Regions from separate parts of the Clostridium sp. ETTB3 genome, predicted to be linked through region 2. Evidence: predicted binding sites of a transcription regulator. Region 2 holds the regulator's gene; the other holds the start of a gene.
What was found. Region 2 encodes Rex, which represses fermentation and respiration genes when NADH is low (regulators of the CRP and FNR family bind a similar motif). Its sites were predicted from a motif close to ATTGTTAANNNNTTAACAAT; they were not measured.
Positions count from the first base shown of each region.

Region 1: a site for Rex is predicted at 2,138-2,157, ahead of gap (type I glyceraldehyde-3-phosphate dehydrogenase). Genes of this name have one in related genera too.

Region 1 covers NZ_CP199832.1:2,319,925-2,330,121, forward strand. The annotation lists gene ACUN06_RS11225 (phosphoglycerate kinase) at 1-921, opposite strand, end outside; gene gap (type I glyceraldehyde-3-phosphate dehydrogenase) at 1,071-2,084, opposite strand; gene ACUN06_RS11235 (sugar-binding transcriptional regulator) at 2,186-3,220, opposite strand; gene ACUN06_RS11240 (DegV family protein) at 3,674-4,510, opposite strand; gene ACUN06_RS11245 (tRNA (cytidine(34)-2'-O)-methyltransferase) at 4,531-4,992, opposite strand; gene ACUN06_RS11250 (Cof-type HAD-IIB family hydrolase) at 5,121-5,951, opposite strand; gene ACUN06_RS11255 (VanW family protein) at 6,136-7,602, opposite strand; gene ACUN06_RS11260 (glycoside hydrolase family 25 protein) at 8,191-9,132, opposite strand; gene ACUN06_RS11265 (D-alanine--D-alanine ligase) at 9,342-10,197, opposite strand, start outside.
Region 2 covers NZ_CP199832.1:375,014-385,210, reverse strand. The annotation lists gene ACUN06_RS01845 (DNA-3-methyladenine glycosylase family protein) at 1-523, opposite strand, end outside; gene ACUN06_RS01840 (C-GCAxxG-C-C family (seleno)protein) at 744-1,166, opposite strand; gene ACUN06_RS01835 (3-hydroxybutyryl-CoA dehydrogenase) at 1,298-2,146, opposite strand; gene ACUN06_RS01830 (electron transfer flavoprotein subunit alpha/FixB family protein) at 2,201-3,226, opposite strand; gene ACUN06_RS01825 (electron transfer flavoprotein subunit beta/FixA family protein) at 3,249-4,028, opposite strand; gene ACUN06_RS01820 (acyl-CoA dehydrogenase) at 4,045-5,184, opposite strand; gene ACUN06_RS01815 (short-chain-enoyl-CoA hydratase) at 5,274-6,083, opposite strand; gene ACUN06_RS01810 (redox-sensing transcriptional repressor Rex) at 6,543-7,166, opposite strand; gene ACUN06_RS01805 (heavy metal translocating P-type ATPase) at 7,568-9,799, opposite strand; gene ACUN06_RS01800 (ArsR/SmtB family transcription factor) at 9,846-10,197, opposite strand, start outside.

The sequences.
Region 1 (10,197 bases), 880 kb from region 2:
TTTTATTGCTTCAGCATATAAAGCTTCTGTCTTAGGTCCGATATCTAATCCCATATATCCAGCTGGAATATTTTGATCTTCAGTAACCTTAGCTTCAACATCCTTGAATCCATCAGCAATTCTGTGATCTACTGGTAATAAGAATTTAACACCTTTAGCTTCAGCTTTAGCTATCATTTCCTTAGCGTAATCCATTCTATCATCTTCACATAAAGAAGTTCCGATTTCATATCCTTGAGCTTTTAAGAATGTATAAGCCATTCCTCCACCAATGATAATTGTATCAACTTTTTCTAATAAGTTGTTGATAACAGCTATTTTATCAGAAACCTTAGATCCACCTAATATAGCAACGAAAGGTCTAACTGGGTTATTTACAGCTTCTCCTAAGAACTTTAATTCTTTTTGAATTAAGTATCCGCATACAGCTGTATCAACGTAGTTAGTTACTCCTACAGTTGATGAGTGAGCTCTGTGAGCTGTTCCAAATGCATCGTTAACATAAATGTCACATAAAGAAGCTAATTCCTTAGATAATTCTTCTCCGTTCTTAGTTTCTTCTTTTCTGCATCTAGTGTTTTCTAATAATACAACATCTCCGTCTTTCATATCAGCAACAGCTTTTCTAGCGTTTTCTCCAACAACTTCTTCGTCTCTAGCGAAAACAACTTCTTTACCTAACATTTCGCTTAATCTTACAGCAACTGGTGCTAAGCTCTTAGATGCATCTTTTCCTAAGTGTGAGCAAAGTATAACTTTAGCTCCATTTTCAATTAAGTATTTGATTGTTGGAAGAGCTCCTACTAATCTATTTTCATCAGTTATAACTCCATCTTTTAATGGTACGTTAAAGTCACATCTTACTAAAACTCTTTTACCTTTAACTTGAACATCTTCAATTGTCTTTTTATTAAAGCTCATTCTTTTCACCTCATAAATTTTTATAGTTTTATCTATAATTTTAAAATAGGCCCGGTCTTATAAGTATGCCTTAGAGACCGGACCCTGTTTAGGATCTTATAAGAGTGCTTTTATAAGCATCTAAATCCATATATAATTATCTATTAAAATTAAGCTAATTCAGCGAAGTATTTAATAGTTCTAACCATTTGGCTAGTGTATGAGTTTTCGTTGTCATACCATGAAACAACTTGAACTTGGTATAATCCTTCTCCGATTTCAGATACCATAGTTTGAGTTGCATCAAATAATGAACCGTACTTGATTCCGATGATGTCTGAAGAAACTAATTCTTCTTCAGTGTAACCGAATGATTCGTTAGAAGCAGCTTTCATAGCAGCGTTGATTCCTTCTACAGTTACATTTTCACCCTTAACTACAGCAACTAAGATTGTGCTTGATCCAGTTGGAACTGGTACTCTTTGTGCAGAACCGATTAATTTTCCGTTTAATTCTGGGATAACTAATCCGATAGCTTTAGCAGCTCCAGTTGAGTTAGGAACTATGTTAACAGCTCCAGCTCTAGCTCTTCTTAAATCACCTTTTCTTTGAGGACCGTCTAAGATCATTTGGTCTCCAGTGTAAGCGTGGATTGTAGACATTATACCAGATTGGATTGTAGCATAGTCATTTAATGCTTTAGCCATTGGAGCTAAGCAGTTTGTAGTACAAGATGCAGCTGAAATTATGTTATCTTCAGCAGTTAAGATATCTTGGTTTACGTTGAATACAACTGTTGGAAGGTCGTTTCCAGCTGGAGCTGATATAACAACTTTCTTAGCACCTGCTTCAATGTGAGCTTGAGACTTAGCTTTTGATACGTAGAATCCAGTACATTCTAATACTACGTCAACATCTAATTCACCCCATGGTAATTTAGAAGCATCAGCTTCAGCATATATTCTGATTTCTTTTCCATCTACAGTGATTGAGTTTTCACCAGCAGTAACTGTATCACCTAAAGCGTATCTTCCTTGTGCTGAATCATATTTTAATAAGTGAGCTAACATTTTTGGGCTTGTTAAATCGTTGATAGCAACTACTTCGTACCCTTCAGCTCCAAACATTTGTCTAAATGCAAGACGTCCTATACGTCCAAAACCATTAATTGCAACTCTTACCATTACAATTACCTCCTAAAAATAGATATTATATATTTAAAATTAAATTTTAAATCATGATTAAAAATTTCTCAAAGTTTTAATTAATTACTATTTTTGAAAATCTATTTATGAGATTCTATTAATTTAGCAATTTTTCTCCCTGCAGCTTCATCTGTTACTAAAACAGCCTTTTCATTGTTCATTTCAGTAGCAATAATTGCTTCAACTTTATTTTCTCCTGCGGCTACAGCAATATGTGTGTTAATTTTCTTTGAGTCATTGAAATTTATTCCAATTGGTGTGTTTTCTGAAACTACTTGTGAATTTTTATTAAAATAACATCCATAAGCTTCACCAACTGCTCCAATACTTTTAAGTTTACTTATATATTCCTCTGATAATCCACGCTTTTTAGCCATGTGAATTGCATTTCCTATTCCATAAATTAAAATATCTGCATTATGAATATTATCAATAACTTCTTTTATTTGTTTTTCTTTAAGAAGTCCTTCTAAAACATTCAGACTAACATTTTCTGGAATATGAAGTAATTTATAAGTACCATCAAGCTTGTTTGCTAATGATGCAGCTAAATAATTAGCTTGACTTTCAACTTTTCTTCCCATTCCGCCTCTAGCTGGAATAACAAGAATATCTGAAACATTATTTATCTTAGGGAAAGCTTCCACAACTTCCTTAATTGTACTTCCTCCAGTTATGGCTATTATATCATGATCCTTAATGATATTTTTTACATAGTTAGCTGCTGCTTTACCTAGTTCCTTAATTGTTTCTGGATTTTCATTAACATTTCCTGGAACTATTACAACATCTTTTACACCTAAAAATGATTTAATACATTTCTCAATGTCATTTAATCCCTTAATTTGATAAATAAATTCTTTTAATCCCTCTAAGACATTTTGTCCATCTTTTGTAACTGTCATACCAGGGGTATTTATTTCTATTAAGTTTTGTGATTTTAATAAATCAATTTCATTTCTAACTACTCTTTCACCAAGATCTAGTTCACTTGCTAGCATTCTTCTTCCAATAGGTTGGTTATAATAAATTGTTCTTAAAACATTATATCGTTTTTCAAGAACTTCTACTAGCTCAGGAACTATCTTTTTTTGCAATTCTAATATTTCCTGCACTTCAGCCCCTCCTTTTGGACTAAAAATGTCCCAGCAATGACTTTTATGTCCCACATTTATTATTATAAAACAGATATCTAAAATTTGAAAGTCTTTCTAGTAATTTTTTTTATATTTTTTTCTTTTTTTAATTAAATTTATTAAATTTAGTTATATTTAATATAATTAATATATTTATTTTCTAAATTTACCTTTATATTTTATGTATTTTGATATTACTATATTCAAAAACAATATTCCACTTTCCCCTTAATATTCCAAGGTAGATGTTTATTTTTTTCATTGATTTTTAATATTTTAAACTGCTTATTTATAGTACTTTAATTAATATTCCTTATGAAAAAGGGGATGACGCATTAAGAATAAATACTACAATATATTGTGTTGATTTTTATTTTTTAAAACAATATATTGTGTATAAAAGTTTCAGTGCGTCAGCCCCAAATATGATAACTATTTTTCAATAAAGAAAATACCACATGCTTTAATTCCTGAATGTATTCCAACTGTACATCCAACTTTAGCATCTATATAATTCACATCATTTTCTTCAAAATATTTCTTTAATCCTAAATAAATTTCTTGATTTAAAATTTCTAATAATACTATTGGAGACTCCATATCTACATTTCCATTTTCAAAATCAGAAATTATTTTCTTTAAGGCTTTTTTACTTCCTCTAACCTTATCTTTAACAGCCATTTTCCCATCTTTTACTTCTAAAATAAGTCTTAAGCCTAAAACACTACCTATAGTACCTGCTGTTTTAGAAAGTCTTCCACCTCTTACTAAGTTTTCTAATGATTCAAATCCTAATGAGCTTCTTACCTTTGGAATTAACACCTTAATTTTTTCTTCAATTTCAATAATGCTATCTCCATTATCTCTAAATTCACAAGCTTTTAATGCTAAAACTCCTAATCCTGAAGTTACATTTTTAGAATCAATTACAACAATATCATCACTTTCTAAAATATTTTTTGCTATGCAAGCTGATTGGTAAGTTCCACTCATTTCTGATGATAAAAGTAATGCTACTATTTTATAACCTTCATCTAAATATTTTTTAAATACTTCCTCAAATCTGTTTGGTGTAACTTGAGCTGTAGTTGGAAGAATATTATCTTTTTCTATTCTTTCTAACATTTGATGAATGTTTATTTCAACTCCATCTAAGTAGCTTTCTTCTCCAAAGTTAATTAATAAAGGTAAAACTTCAATTCCCTTTTCTTTAATAAGATCTGCAGGTAAATCTAAAGTACTATCAGTAATAATCTTAATTTTTTCCATACAAGTACCCCCTATCATTATTATTTCATATTTGGAAATCCAATTTGTTTTAATGCTTCATAAGCTATTATTGCTACAGTATTTGATAAGTTTAAGCTTCTTGTGCTACTTTTAACCATAGGTACTCTTATTCCCATATGAGCATTATGTACACTTTCTGGAACACCTGAAGATTCTCTTCCAAACATTATAAAATCTCCATCTTGGAATTTTTCATCAGAATATATATTTCCTCCATGAGTAGTTGATAAAAATATTCTTCTATCTCCATACTTAGCTATAAAATCTTCATATGATTCATGAACTTCTAATTTTAAGTCCTTCCAATAATCTAATCCTGATCTTCTAACAGCCTTATCATCAATGCTAAACCCTAAAGGTTTTATTAAATGAAGAGTTGAATCAGTTAATACACAAGTTCTTGCAATATTTCCTGTATTTTGTGGTATTTCTGGTTGATATAAAACTATATTTAAATTCAAAAATTTCACCTTCCAAAATAAAAAGTAAGATGTTATAACATCTTACTTTACACTATTTATATATATTTTATGATACTATATAGTCCTTTAATAGTCAAAGTATTTTACACTTTGTTAATTTTTTAAGTTTATTTTAATATAAACTTTTCAATAGCCTTTGCTACACCATCTCTTTTATTAGTATCTGTTATATAATCTGCTATATTTTTAACTTCAGATATTGCATTTCCCATTGCAATTCCCAAGCCTGCTAACTTAATCATTGATATATCATTTTCATTGTCACCAATACAAACTAATTCTTCTTCTTTAATTTTATATTTGTCAAGTAATGATTTAATTGCATTTCCTTTTGATACATCTTTATAATTAATTTCTAAACTATGATCCCCTGATGCAAAACAATCTACACTATTTAATTTATTTATTTCATCTTTTATTTTAATCATAGTTGATTTAAGTGGTGTAAAAACAATACTTTTATCTACTTCTTCCTTATTAAATATATTTATCCAACATTCTTGACTTTTTACAATTTCATATTCTACTTGTAAATGCTCAAAAAAATGTTGTTTTGTCATATAACTTTTAGTAGCTGTTTTAGTAATCCAATTGTTACAATAAATCATATTTCTTGTGTTAAATTGAAAAAAGGAATTATATTTTATTAATATTTTTAATATTTTAATACACTCATCTTTAGGAATACCACATTCATATATAACCTCATTATTTTTTTGATCAATAACAATTGCTCCATTTGCCGCTATTACAGGAGAATCTACACCTAAAAGTTTTGAAAAATATGCTGCATTATTATACAACCTACCTGTTGTTACAACTATTTCAATTCCTTTATCATGTGCTTGTTTTATTGCATTTTTATTTCTCTCTGAAATTCTTTTCCTTTTCCCTAATAAAGTACCATCCATATCTATACATATCATTTTATACTTCATTGTAAAACTCCTTATAATCTGATCTTAAAACATAAATTCATATAATATATTTTATAAATACCTTCTATGAAATGTTAAAAAGTCATAATATCATGCTATTGACATTTTACATCTTTAACACATATTATGACAACTTTTTTTAATTTACACTTTTTAAATTTTATCAATTCACAGAATACTCTATTTATTGCGGTACTACTTGCTCTTGATTATCTTGCTCTGGCTTTGCTTCTACTGGAGTTTGTTCTTGTGCCTTTTTAGTTCCTACACTTACAACTTGATTTTTAGCTGTATAAATGTCTGTTGAAATAAGTTCCTTATTTATTTGCACCCCATTTTGATAAGTAACTAAATAACCACTAGCTTTACATCCATTAACTCCAGATGATGTTACAATTCTTGTTCCTTCATTTAAAGTAGAGTCTTTAACTTCTTCTGTTCCATAATTATAAGTTTCTAATATTTCATTAACAAGTTCATAAGTTTTTCCATTCATTGCTTCCTTGTTACCAAAAATATTAAATACAACTCTGTTTCCTGATAAATATCCTTGAATATATATTGGAAAATCATAAGTATTTACAAATTTATAATCAATGTATCCAGCTGCAACTGTTGCATCTAATCCTGGTGCTGCATATCCAACTGTCATTGAATGATTTCTTCTTTCTGTAGATCTTATATTAGCCTGAATTATAGCTCTATAAAGAGTACTTGATACTTGGCATACACCACCACCGTAATCAGGAACTATTTTAGATCCTACATATGTATTTGCTTTTTTATATCCTCTTTCAGCAGTTGTTGGTCCTATAGTATTATTATAACTAAATTCATCTCCTGGCATTAATAGTGTTCCATTAATATATCCACTAGCTATTCTCAAATTTTCTACTCTTCCTGAATCATTATTACTAAAAGTAGTTGAATAAGATGATATTATTCCATCTATTTTATTTAATGATTTAGATGTGATTTTTGGAGAATATTCATGCATTTCAACTGATACCTCTTCAAATTTTTCAGGATCTGGATCTATACATGCCTTAATTTTATTTGTTAATTCCTCTGTATCTATACTTTTTCCATTAGAACCTGGTATAACTGAAATATTACCTCCATTAATTGAAATAGATGCATCTACTGCATTAATTTTAACTTGCCCGTTAACATAATTTACAAATTCATTAACCTTTTCTTCATCATAGCTTAATACAGTATCAACTTTTACATCTATACCATTTTCTATCATTTTCTTTTTATCAAATAAACTTGAATCTTTCCCATATTGTAACGCTTTTTCTACAGTTTCACTAGCACTTACTGATGGGGTGATATCTGAATATTTTAACTCAAATTTTTTATCTCCAACTGTAACCTTTATATTTTTATTTCCAATTAAAGAAACTAACTCTTCATTAAGTATATTTATTGCTTCTTCTTTTGTTTTACCACCTAGGTCTATACCATAAGCTTGTACACCTGGATATATTCTTTCTTTCCACCCAGCAACTTTATTTTCAACATTAATAATATAAGCTCCTATAATACCTGCACCTAATACTATAACAGTAGATGCTATAATTATTATGTTTTTGTTTTTGCCTATAATATTTTTAAACTTTCCATCCTTTGCTTTTTCACTATTCACAACCTTACTCCTCTCACTCAAAAATATATATAATTGCTTAAAATTGCATTATAACTTTAATTATATTCTATTCCTTAAATTAATACAATTAATAAAATTATTACAATTCATAAAACTATTTTATTTATAAATTATAAAATAAAAAGAATAGCCTTTCTTTTTTGTATATTTACGTTTAGTTATTGTTTACACTTTCTTTTTTTATATACAAATCACCATTAATGCTATTCTTTTACTTTTAATAAAATTGGCTAAATCAAAGATTTAGAATCAATTTATGAAACTCCTCCTCCTAAACGTCGGATGAGTACACTAAAGTGTACTTTCAGCTAACCAAATTAAAAATTTGGAGCTTCAAGCAAGTTCGATTAGCTAAATCAAAGATTTAGAATCAATTTATGAAACTCCTCCTCCTAAACGTCGGATGAGTACACTAAAGTGTACTTTCAGCTAACCAAATTAAAAATTTGGAGCTTCAAGCAACTTCGATTAGCTAAATCAAAGATTTAGAATCAATTTATGAAACTCCTCCTCCTAAACGTCGGATGAGTAAGTTCGATTAGCTAAATCAAAGATTTAGAATCTCACTTATATTGTAAAGCTACTTCTCCTTTTGGATGTTTCTCCATCATTATCAAATGCTTCTATGCTTATTTTTATTGGGCCACTTACTTTGAATGGTAATTGATTTGTGTTTATAGAAAAACTAGTATCTTTTGCATCTACTGTACCAATCCAATAATTATTTGCAAAAATATTATATCCAACTAAATCTGTATCAGTATTCTTTTTCCAACTTATATTTAATGTATTTCCCTTTCTACTTACAGTAAGTCCAGAAACATTTCTTGGTTGAGTCAATAAATCTATACTATTTGGTCCCCAATTAGCATCTACTTTACTAGTTACTCCTGCAACTGTTGCTGATTCACTATATTGCCATACTCTCCATCTTGTCCATCCACCTACATCTGGTGGAACTGGAGCATTTCCACTAATTGCAGTATAATAAGCAATCCATAATATCATATTTTTTAATGGATAACCCTTATTAGGTATAAAGAAATTATTATAAATTTCAACAAAAAATACTCCTGTATAAAGCATTAATCTTCTTCTTGTCTTCTTTTCAAATCTGATTTTAAATCTTTCAATCCAATTTATTAATGCTTGTGTAGAAATGGATTTATCTGTAGGAGTTTCAACATCTAATACCGGAAACAAATCACCATAATCCTTTTCTCCAAATGCATCTTGAAGTATATTTATAAAATCATCACACTGAGAATCTGCTGTAGTTAAATCATAACTTGGAACTCCAAAATGATAAGCTCCTACTGGTATTTTCATACTTCTTGCATTTCTAGCAAACTCTAAAAACTTTCTATCAACTCTAAACCTACCAGTTGCTGATCCAGAAGACCGTAAATATAAAAAATCTATAGTTGTTGCAAGTACTGTAAAATCAACTCCTTGTGAATACTCATTGATATCTATCCCAAATAAGCTTTTATCACTCCTATTTTGCATAAGTCCTCCCATAAATAAATTCCTTAGTATTATAATACTAAGGAATTTATTTATGGTTACAAGTAATTTTTAGTTAGTGATAAGTGACAAGTGGCAAGTGATAAGTTAATGAGGAAACTTCCTTAGGGAGTTTCTAAAATTATATTTATTAAATTCAACCTAAGCTAAATTTCTTCCTTAACTTTCCACTTAAAACTTGTCACTTGAAACTAGAATAGGCTTCTAACTAAAATTGATGTTTCTATTATTTTATCTAATAGTTCTGAATAGCTTATATTTTTTGCTGCTGCACTTTTAGGGAAAAGACTTGCTGGGGTCATTCCTGGTAATGTGTTAACTTCTAATATATATGGAACTCCATTTTTATCTACTATCATATCAACTCTAGCATATACTTTGCATTTTAACGCCTTATAAGTATCTAATGCCATTTTCTCAACTTCTTTATGAAGATTTTCTTCTAATTCTACAACTATTTCATCAGCACCATTAGCTGCATACTTTTGAGTATAATCAAAGAAATCTGAATGTGGTTTTATTGCTATAACAGGCCACATTTCACCATCAAATATAGGGCAAGTTATTTCTTCACCTTCAATAAACTCCTCAATCATAACTTCACAATCCCACTTTAATCCTTCTTCAACTGCTGCTCTTATTTCACTTTTTTCTTTTACTTTAAATGTTGCAACACTTGAACCTCCATTAGTAGGCTTAACAAATACAGGGTATCCCATTTCTTCTATTTTATCATAATCAATTTCATCAACTGATGAAACATTTATCCATCTTGCTGTTCTAATATCATTAGCTTTTAATACTCTTTTAGTAAAATCCTTATCCATACATATACCAGAACTTATAGGTCCACAGCCTGAATATGGTATATCTAAAGTTTGAAGCACAGATTGAACAGTTCCATCTTCACCAAATTTTCCATGAAGAGCTAATAACGCAAAATCTAATCCTTTAACCTTAGTTATTATATCTTCTTTATCATCAATAACTACTGGTATTACTTCATATTTACTTTTATCTATTTTCTCTACTATAGAATTACCACTT
Region 2 (10,197 bases):
TTTCTTTTATTTCATCTAAAGTTGCTTCTTTTAATTGTTCAGGAGTTGGAAAAGCATAATATACATTCCCATTATACTCAATTTTATCTCCCCATTTTTCAGATATTTTTTTAATTGTCTTCATTATTGAAGGAATACTATTTCTTGCTGAAATTATAAAACTTATTAACATTTCAAATGGATCTTGATTTAATATTCTTATACCATATCCAAATTCAACACTTTTTCTTAAAAGCTCATCTTTCGATAATTCTTCCTTTATTTTTTCATAATCAACATTTAAATCGAAATAATTTTTCCAAATTTCATTAAAATCCTTCATATTAGTATTAATAATTGTTACTGTACTTCCATTTTGAATTACTTCAATTACTCTTCTATATGCAATTATTACATAATTTGTATCACTAATTCTTTCCCATCTAAAGCATTGTCCACACTCAAGTATTTGCTTTATATTAAAGTCTTTTACATTTTCTAATATTATTGTGTTATCTTTTTCTATTAAATTTGTATAATTCATCCTTACACTCCCTGTTATAAAAAAATATAAATCTTTTCTTTATATTTTTTATTTTTTCTAACTTAATATTTTTATATTCTATAAATAATTCTTATTAAATGATAATATTTATTTTTTATATTATATTAATAAATCAACTTTTTCAACATTATCCTATATTGCTATTATTTATACTAAAATGAAATTATTTTTTATATTTAAATATATAAATGTAATTATTTTATCTATTTATAGAATAAATCGAACTATATTCATTTATTATTTCTTGCAACAATTCTGCAGATACCATCATCATTTTTGAACACCTATTTTCTAAATCATAATAGTTTTCTTTTAATGATATACAATCCAATGAATTCATCTTCATATTAAATTCATTTAAAAATTTACTTGTCATTTCCTTTACATGTGGACTTTTATGCCCCCTATCATTTGTAAACATTAATGCTAAAACTGATATAGCTCCAGTTGCTGCACCACACACACTTCCAATTGCCATTCCACCACCAAAAGAAGCCATAGTCATTAAAGTTTGTTTTGAAATATTTAAATCATATTCTTCATTTGCTGCTACTAACATACACTCTGCACAATTTAAATCATATTTTTTATCATAATATTTGTTAACTAAATCAACTAACATAATATACTCATCCTCCAATATTAATAAATTTCTATTATATATTTAATTTTATTAATACTTATTATTTATGTAAAGTTTATAAATAATAAGGAGTAATTACCTTCTAGCAATTACCCCTTATCAATTATAAATTAAGCATTATAGTTATAGAATCCTCTTCCTGATTTTCTTCCTAACCATCCAGCTCTAACATATTTTCTTAAAATACTGCTTGATCTATATTTTGTATCTCCTGTTTCATTATATAAAACATCCATAATTGCTAAGCAAACATCTAATCCAATTAAATCACCTAATGCTAAAGGTCCCATTGGATGATTTGCACCATATTTCATAGCTGTATCTATATCTTCTACTGATGCAATTCCTTCTTGAAGAATAAATGAAGCTTCATTAATCATTGGAATAAGTATTCTATTAACTACAAATCCTGGTGCTTCTTCTACTTCAACAGGCTCCTTTCCAATTGCTACAGATAACTCTTTAACTGCATCAAAAGTTTCTTGTGATGTAGCCATTCCTCTAATAATTTCAACAAGCTTCATTACTGGAGCTGGATTAAAGAAATGCATTCCTATAACCTTTTCTGGTCTATTAGTCGCTGATGCAACTTCTGTTATTGACAAAGAAGATGTATTTGAAGCTAAAATAGTTTCTGGCTTACAAATCTTGTCTAACTCTGCAAAAATTTCTTTCTTAATTTTCATGTTTTCAATTGCAGCTTCAACAACTAAATCGCAATCTGCAGCTAAATTCATATCAGTAGTTCCTGAAATTCTAGATAAGATATCTTCTTTAGTTTCTTCAGTCATTTTTCCTTTTGAAACTAACTTTGATAATCCATTATTTATTCTAACTATTCCACTTTGAACAAGTTCATCTTTTATATCTCTAACTATAACTTCATACCCCTTTTGAGCAAAAGCTTGAACTATTCCAGAACCCATAGTTCCTGCTCCTAATACAAAAATCTTTTCCATAATAACCTCTCCCCTTTAATACAATATTTAATTATGCCCATAAGTGCATACATTTTAACAGTTAACAGTTTCTACTGATACTTCTTTCATTTCTTTAAGTCTATTAATCATTTCTGGAATTACTTTATTTAAATCTCCAACAATTGCGTAATCTGCAACCTTCATTATTGGAGCTGTTTCATCCTTATTAATAGCAATTATCATATCTGATTCTTGCATACCAGCTACATGTTGAATTGCTCCTGAAATACCACAAGCAATATAAATAGAAGGTCTTACTGTTTTACCTGTTTGTCCAACTTGGTAATCTCTTTCTATCCATCCCTTATCTACAGCACCTCTTGAAGCTCCAACAACTCCTCCTAAAACATCAGCTAATTGTTGTAAAAGTTCGAAGTTTTCCTTAATTCCAACACCTCTACCACCTGCTACTATAACCTTAGCTTCTCCAATGTCAACGATATCTTTATTAGCTTTAACAACTTCTAATACAGTAGTTCTAATATCTGCTGCATTTAAATTAACATTTACATTTTCTACATTAAAATCATATTTCTTTTCAGTAAGCTTTGAAAATACTCCTGGTCTAACTGTTGCCATTTGTGGTCTATGATTTGGACAAGCAATTGTTGCCATTAAGTTACCACCAAATGCAGGTCTTGTTGCAAGTAAATCCCCATTAGTAACATCTACTGCTAAAGATGTACAGTCAGCTGTTAATCCTGTTGAAAGTCTTGCAGCAACTCTTGGACCTAAGTCTCTTCCTATAAAAGTAGCTCCAATAAATAGTATTCCTGGCTTTCTTTCATTTACTAAATCACAAATAACCTTTGTATATCCATCAGTTGTATACTTATCTAATTCAGGATGCTCAGCAACTAATACTTCATCAGCACCATGTTCACCTAAAGTATCTGCTAAATCTCCTACATTATTTCCTAATAATACTGCAGTAAGCTTAACTCCTAATTCATTAGCTAATCTTCTACCTTCACCTAATATTTCTAATGAAACCTTTTGTAATTCTCCACTTCTTTGTTCAGCAAATACCCAAACACCATTATATTCTGCCATATTCATCTTCAATTACCCTCCCATTATCTTAAATATAGTGTTTTTCCTGTAATTTTCCTAAAACATATGCTACTGCTTCTGGAGCTGATTCTTTAACAATTTCTCCAGCACCTTTAGCTTCCTTAGTCATAGACTTCTTAACCTTTGTAGGAGAACCCTTTAACCCTAATTCTTCTGCAGGTACATCAAGATCATCTGCAGTCATAATCTTAATTTCTTTATCTACCGTATCAAAGATATATTTAACGTTCATATATCTTGGTTTATTTAATTCTTCAATCGCTGTTAATAGTACAGGTTCTTGAACTTTTATTAATTCATAACCATCTTCTAAAGCTCTATTTACTAATACTCCATCTTCTTCAATCTTAACATCTTGTACGTATGTTACTTGAGGAATTCCTAAATGTTCTGCTATTTCTGGCCCTACTTGAGCAGTATCTCCATCAATAGCTTGTCTTCCACCAAATATTATATCGTAATCTAATTTTTTAATTGCTGCTGCAATAGTTTTTGAAGTTGCTAATGTATCAGCTCCTCCAAATGCTCTATCTGTTAAAAGAATAGCTTCATCTGCCCCCATGCATAAAGCTTCTCTTAAAGCATTTTTTGCTTGAGGCGGCCCCATACTAACTACAGTTACATGAGCTCCATGATTATCTTTTAATTGTAATGCGGCTTCTAAAGCATGCTTATCTTCTGGATTTATTATTGAAGGAACACCATCTCTTATAAGAGTTCCTGTTTTTGGATCAATTTTTACAACTGTTGTATCTGGTACTTGTTTTAAGCAAACTACTATATTCATTATCAAATGCCTCCTTCTATCTTAATGCTGCGCCTGAAATAACCATCTTTTGAACTTCTGAAGTTCCTTCATAAATTTCAGTTATCTTAGCATCTCTCATCATTCTTTCAACTGGATAATCCTTAGTGTAACCATATCCACCATGAATTTGAACAGCCTTAGTTGTTACTTCCATAGCTACTTCAGCAGCAAATAACTTAGCTCTTGCAGCATCAACTCCATATGGAAGTTTATTTTGTTTAAGCCATGCAGCCTTATAAACTAAATGTCTTGCAGCTTCTATCTTTGTATTCATTTCAGAAATCATCCATTGTAATCCTTGGAATGCTGATAATGATCTTCCAAATTGCTTTCTTTCCTTCATATATTTAACAGCTTCATCATAAGCTCCTTCTGCAATTCCTAAAGCTTGAGCAGCTATACCAATTCTTCCCCCATCAAGAGTTTTCATTGCTATACCAAATCCCTTACCTTCTTTTCCTACTAAGTTTTCCTTTGGAATTACACAATCTTCAAATATAAGTTCAGTTGTAGAAGATGCTCTAATTCCTAACTTGTCTTCTTTCTTACCAATTGAGAATCCTGGGAAATCTTTTTCAACTATAAATGCAGATATTCCTCTAGTTCCTTGAGACTTATCAGTCATTGCAAACACTATAAAAGTATCAGCTACTCCACCATTAGTAATGAATATTTTTGATCCATTTAAGATATAATTATCTCCCTCTAAAATAGCTGTAGTTTGTTGTCCAGCAGCATCTGTTCCTGCTCCTGGTTCTGTTAAACCAAATGCACCTATTTTTTCTCCTTTTGCAAGTGGTACTAAGTATTTTTCCTTTTGTGCTGGAGTTCCATTTTCATATAATAACGAAGCACAAAGTGAAGTATGAGCTGAAAGAATAACCCCTGTTGTCGCACAAACTTTTGATAATTCTTCAACAGCTATTATATATGATAATACATCGCCGCCAGATCCACCTAACTCCTTAGGGAATGGAATACCCATCATGCCTAGCTCGCCCATTTTCTTTACATTTTCCATTGGAAATCTTTCTGTTTCATCGATTTCAGCAGCTATTGGTTTTACTTCATTAACTGCAAATTCTTTAACCATTTGTCTCACTAACTCTTGTTCTCTAGTTAATCCAAAATCCATTACTTTTTTACCTCCCTGTAATACCATCTTTATGCGTGAAATACAAAATTTTCTGCAATACACATCTATATATTTAAATTTAATTTAATTTACTTGTTTTTAAAGTTCTTTTCTCTTCTTTCTAAAAATGCAGTCATTCCTTCTAATTGGTCTTCTGAATCAAAGCATTGTCCAAAATCATTTGCTTCAATTTCAATTGCTTTATCTATATCAACTTGCATTCCTCTATTTATTGCATCTTTGCATTGTCTTACTGCTATTGGAGCATTTGCACAAATAACATCTGCCATTTTCTTTGCTTCATCCATTAAATTTTCTAATGGAACAACCTTATTAACTAATCCAATTCTTAATGCTTCATCAGCCTTAATCATTGCACATGTGTAAATCATTTCTTTAGCTTTTCCTAAGCCAACTATTCTAGGTAATCTTTGGGTTCCACCAAACCCTGGTGTAATTCCAAGTCCAGCTTCTGGTTGAGCAAACTTAGCTTTTTCTGAAGCAATTCTAATATCGCAAGCCATTGCTAATTCACAACCTCCACCTAAGGCAAATCCAGATATCGCAGCTATAACAGGCTTATTTAAACTTTCAATTTTTCTAAAAACTTTATTACCTAAAACCCCAAATTCTTCTCCACCTTTTGCATCTAAATCCTTCATTTCTGCTATATCAGCTCCAGCAACAAAAGATTTTTCTCCTGCACCTTTAATTATTACACAATAAATATTATTATCATTTTCAATATTAGTAATTGCTGAATCTAGTTCCTTTAAAGTTTCTGAATTTAAAGCATTTAATGCTTTAGGTCTATTTATTGTTACAATAGCTAATTTACCTTCCTTTTCAAGAATTAAATTTTTTAATTCTTGTTCTAAAATAACATTTTTGATTTCCATAAATTCTTCTTCCCCTTTATACCCATTTTTTCACATAAACACCCTTTTCTTTGTTATATTATTAACAAATCAATTCAAAAAAACATTCTTTTTCCTCATCTTTGGTTAGAAGATTCTGAATAATCATAACCTACTTTTAATTATAATATCTAATTTTACCATTTGCAATTAATATTTTACTATTCGGTATAAATATTACATTTTTTCAATTTATTTCTTGTTAATGTTTGGTTTAACTATCTTAATTTTATAATTTCAATTATAAAATTAATAAAACATTTATTAATTTATATAAACTTTTAAATGTTATCAATCTTATAGTTTTAAATTTTCATATACATTAATATTGATAACTTTAAGCTATGAAAAATTTTATACTTTTGTAGATAAAAAAATAACAAATTAAAATTAAGTTTTTTCAAAACTTTTTTTTAATTTGTTATTTTTTTAAATTTATTCTTATTTCATTAAATATACTAATGTCAATAAACTTTCAGATAAATGAACATTTTCAACCTTAACATCGTCTGGTACTACTAAATCTACTGGTGCAAAGTTCCATACTCCTTTTATTCCACCCTTAACTAAAAGGTCACAAACCTTTTGTGCATTAATTCTTGGAACACAAATAATTCCAATATTAATATTATTATTTTCTAAATAATTACCTAATGTATCAATATCCTTTATTTCTACATCCCTTATTCTCATTCCAATAAGTTTTGGATTTGCATCAAATATTCCATCAATAGATAATCCTAATTCTGAAAATCTGCTATAATTAGCAATTGCTTGCCCTAGGTTACCAGCACCTATTATTACTCCAGTATATTCTTTATCCAACCCTAAAATTAAGCTAATTTGTTTATACAATTCCTTTACATTATAGCCATAACCTTGTTGCCCAAAATCCCCAAAATTATTTAAATCTTGTCTAATTTGAGATGCTGTAAATCCTATTTTTTCACCTAATTCTTTTGATGAAATTCTATCTACATCATTTCTCATCAGCTCTTTCAAATATCTATGGTATTTTGGTAATCTTTTAATTACTGCCATAGAGACATTTTTCTTTTTTTCCATAGTATATGAATCTCCTTAATCTATTCAATAATTTTCCTTTTACTAAACTTTGATAATATAATAACATACTTTTCACTTTTAATCTATTAATTTAATAATTTGTAAAAAATTTTATTTACATTATAAAATTTCATTTTTTTCTATTTTTAAATTTAATTAATACTATATTAATAAATATAGTATTAACAATTTTAATATATCTTATTATTTTTCCTAAAAACAGAGACTTATGTATAACGTAGCAGATGCGTTATACATAAGTCTCATAAATATTCGTAGTCAAGCTTAAAACCTTTCTACTTTGCAACAAGAGCTAAAATGATCTTGTACACCATTCCCTTTTGCCTAAAATTTTTCTGGACTTATTTAATTATAATTATCTTATTATAATTTGTCAATATTCATCGAATTATCCTCATTGAATTTAATACTGCTAATAAAGTTACTCCAACATCTGCAAATACAGCAGCCCACATATTTGTTAATCCTGCTACAACTAATATCATAACAACAACCTTTATAAATAATGAGAAAATTATATTTTGCCATAATATCTTATTTGTTTTTCTTGATATTCTTATAGCATCTGAAATAGATTCTATTTTATCTTTCATTAATACTACATCAGCTGCTTCAATTGCCGCATCAGATCCTACTCCTCCCATGGCAATTCCAATATCTGCTCTAGCTAAAACTGGAGCATCATTAATTCCATCACCAACAAATAATACTTTACCATTTCCTACTTTTTTATTTAAAACTTCTTCTAATTTATTTACCTTATCACTTGGTAATAATTCAGAGTATACTTCATCAATTCCAATATCATTTGCAACTTTTTCAGCAACTTCCTTACTATCTCCAGTAAGCATTACAGTCTTTTTAATTCCTGCATTTTTTAATTCTACTATTGCTTCTTTTACATTTTCCTTTATTTCATCTGAAATTATTATATTTCCTTTATATTCTGAATTAATTGCAATATGAACTATAGTCCCAATTGTATTTACTTTATCATAAAAAATATTATTTTTAATCATTAATTTTGAATTTCCTAATAAGACATTTTTCCCCCTTATTATTGCTTCAACACCATGACCAGCAACTTCTTTATAACTTTCAATTTCATTTTTATTAATTTTCTTTCCATATGCTTCTGCAATAGATACTGCAATTGGATGGTTAGAATTTGCTTCACCTAATGCTGTTATTTCTAATAATTCATCTTTACTAATATTTTTTGCGTTAATGCTTGTAACCTTAAATACACCTTTAGTTAAGGTACCAGTTTTATCAAATACTATTATTTCACTTTCCTTAAGTGCTTCTAAATAATTTCCCCCCTTAACTAATACACCTTTCTTAGATGCTGCACCTATACCTGAGAAAAATCCTAATGGAATTGATACTACTAATGCACAAGGACAAGATACAACTAATAAAGATAATGCTTTATATAACCACTCTGAAAATACTGCACCTTTAATAAAAATAGGTGGAATAATAGCTACTAACACTGCTACTAATACAACAATAGGTGTATATATCTTTGAAAACTTTGTTATAAATTTTTCTGTAGGAGCCTTTTTATTTGATGCATTTTCAACTAATTCTAATATTCTTGCAACAGTTGATTCTCCATACTCCTTAGTTACTCTTACTTTTAAAACGCCACTATTATTTATTTCACCTGATAAAATTTCATCTCCAGCTTTAATTTCACGAGGCACTGATTCACCAGTTAATGCTGAAGTATCTAAAAAACTTTCTCCACTTAAAACCACTCCATCTAATGGAACCCTTTCTCCTGGCTTTATTAATATTACTTCATTTAAACTTACGTCCTCAGGAGATACTTTAACTTCATTATTACTTCTTAAAACATTTGCATAATCTGCTCTAATATTCATAAGAGAAGAAATAGATTTTCTTGACTTATTTACAGCATATCCTTGGAATACCTCTCCAATTTGGTAAAATAGCATTACTGCAACAGCTTCAGGATATTCACCAATAAAAAATGCTCCAATTGTAGCAATACTCATAAGGAAATTTTCATCAAATATTTCACCATTAGTAATATTTTTTAATGCAGTTAAAATTACTTCTCCACCAATTACAAGATAACTTGCAATAAATAATATTATAGATACCGAATTATTATTTCCATTGTAAGCTAATGCAACTAAATATATTAATGTTCCAATTATAAGCATTATATTTTCTTTTATATACTCAATTACTCCAGCATTATTTTCACTTAAACCATTACTATGTGTATGATTATGTGTCTCATTTTTATTAATTTTTGTTTTTTCAGTACATTTTTTTACTTCACCATTTTCAAAACTTGTAGAACAACAGCTATCTTTACATTCACTAGTTGTATTTTTAATTACCGTATTATTTAATTTTTCCTCTACTTTTACATCTGGCTCTAATTTTTTAACAATTGATTTTATTTCATTTATTATTTCACCCTTTAAGCTTTCTTCTTTTATTTCAGCTATTAATAATGTTGTTGAAAAATTAACAGTTGCTTCTTTAACTCCATTAATTTTATTAACTTTAGTTTCTATCTTATTAGCACAATTTGCACAGTCTAATCCATTTAAAACTAACCTTATTTCCAATTTACTATCCCTCCCATAAAAATTTTATATTTTAAAATCTCTATACTTATTCAGTAATATGATGTAATCCAGCATCAAATATTTGCTTGATATGTTCATCATCTAATGAATAATAAATTACTTTTCCAGCTCTTCTAAACTTAACAAGCCTTGCTGATTTTAATACTCTTAATTGATGTGAAATAGCTGACTGACTAATATTTAATAATACTGATAAATCACATACACACATTTCTGATTCAAATAATGAGCATATTATTTTTATTCTAGTACTATCACCAAATACTTTAAATAATTCGGCTAAATCATATAATGTTTCTTCTTTAGGTAATTTATTTTTAACATTTTCAACTACCTCCTTATGAATTACGTTACATGAACAAGATTCTGATTTATTT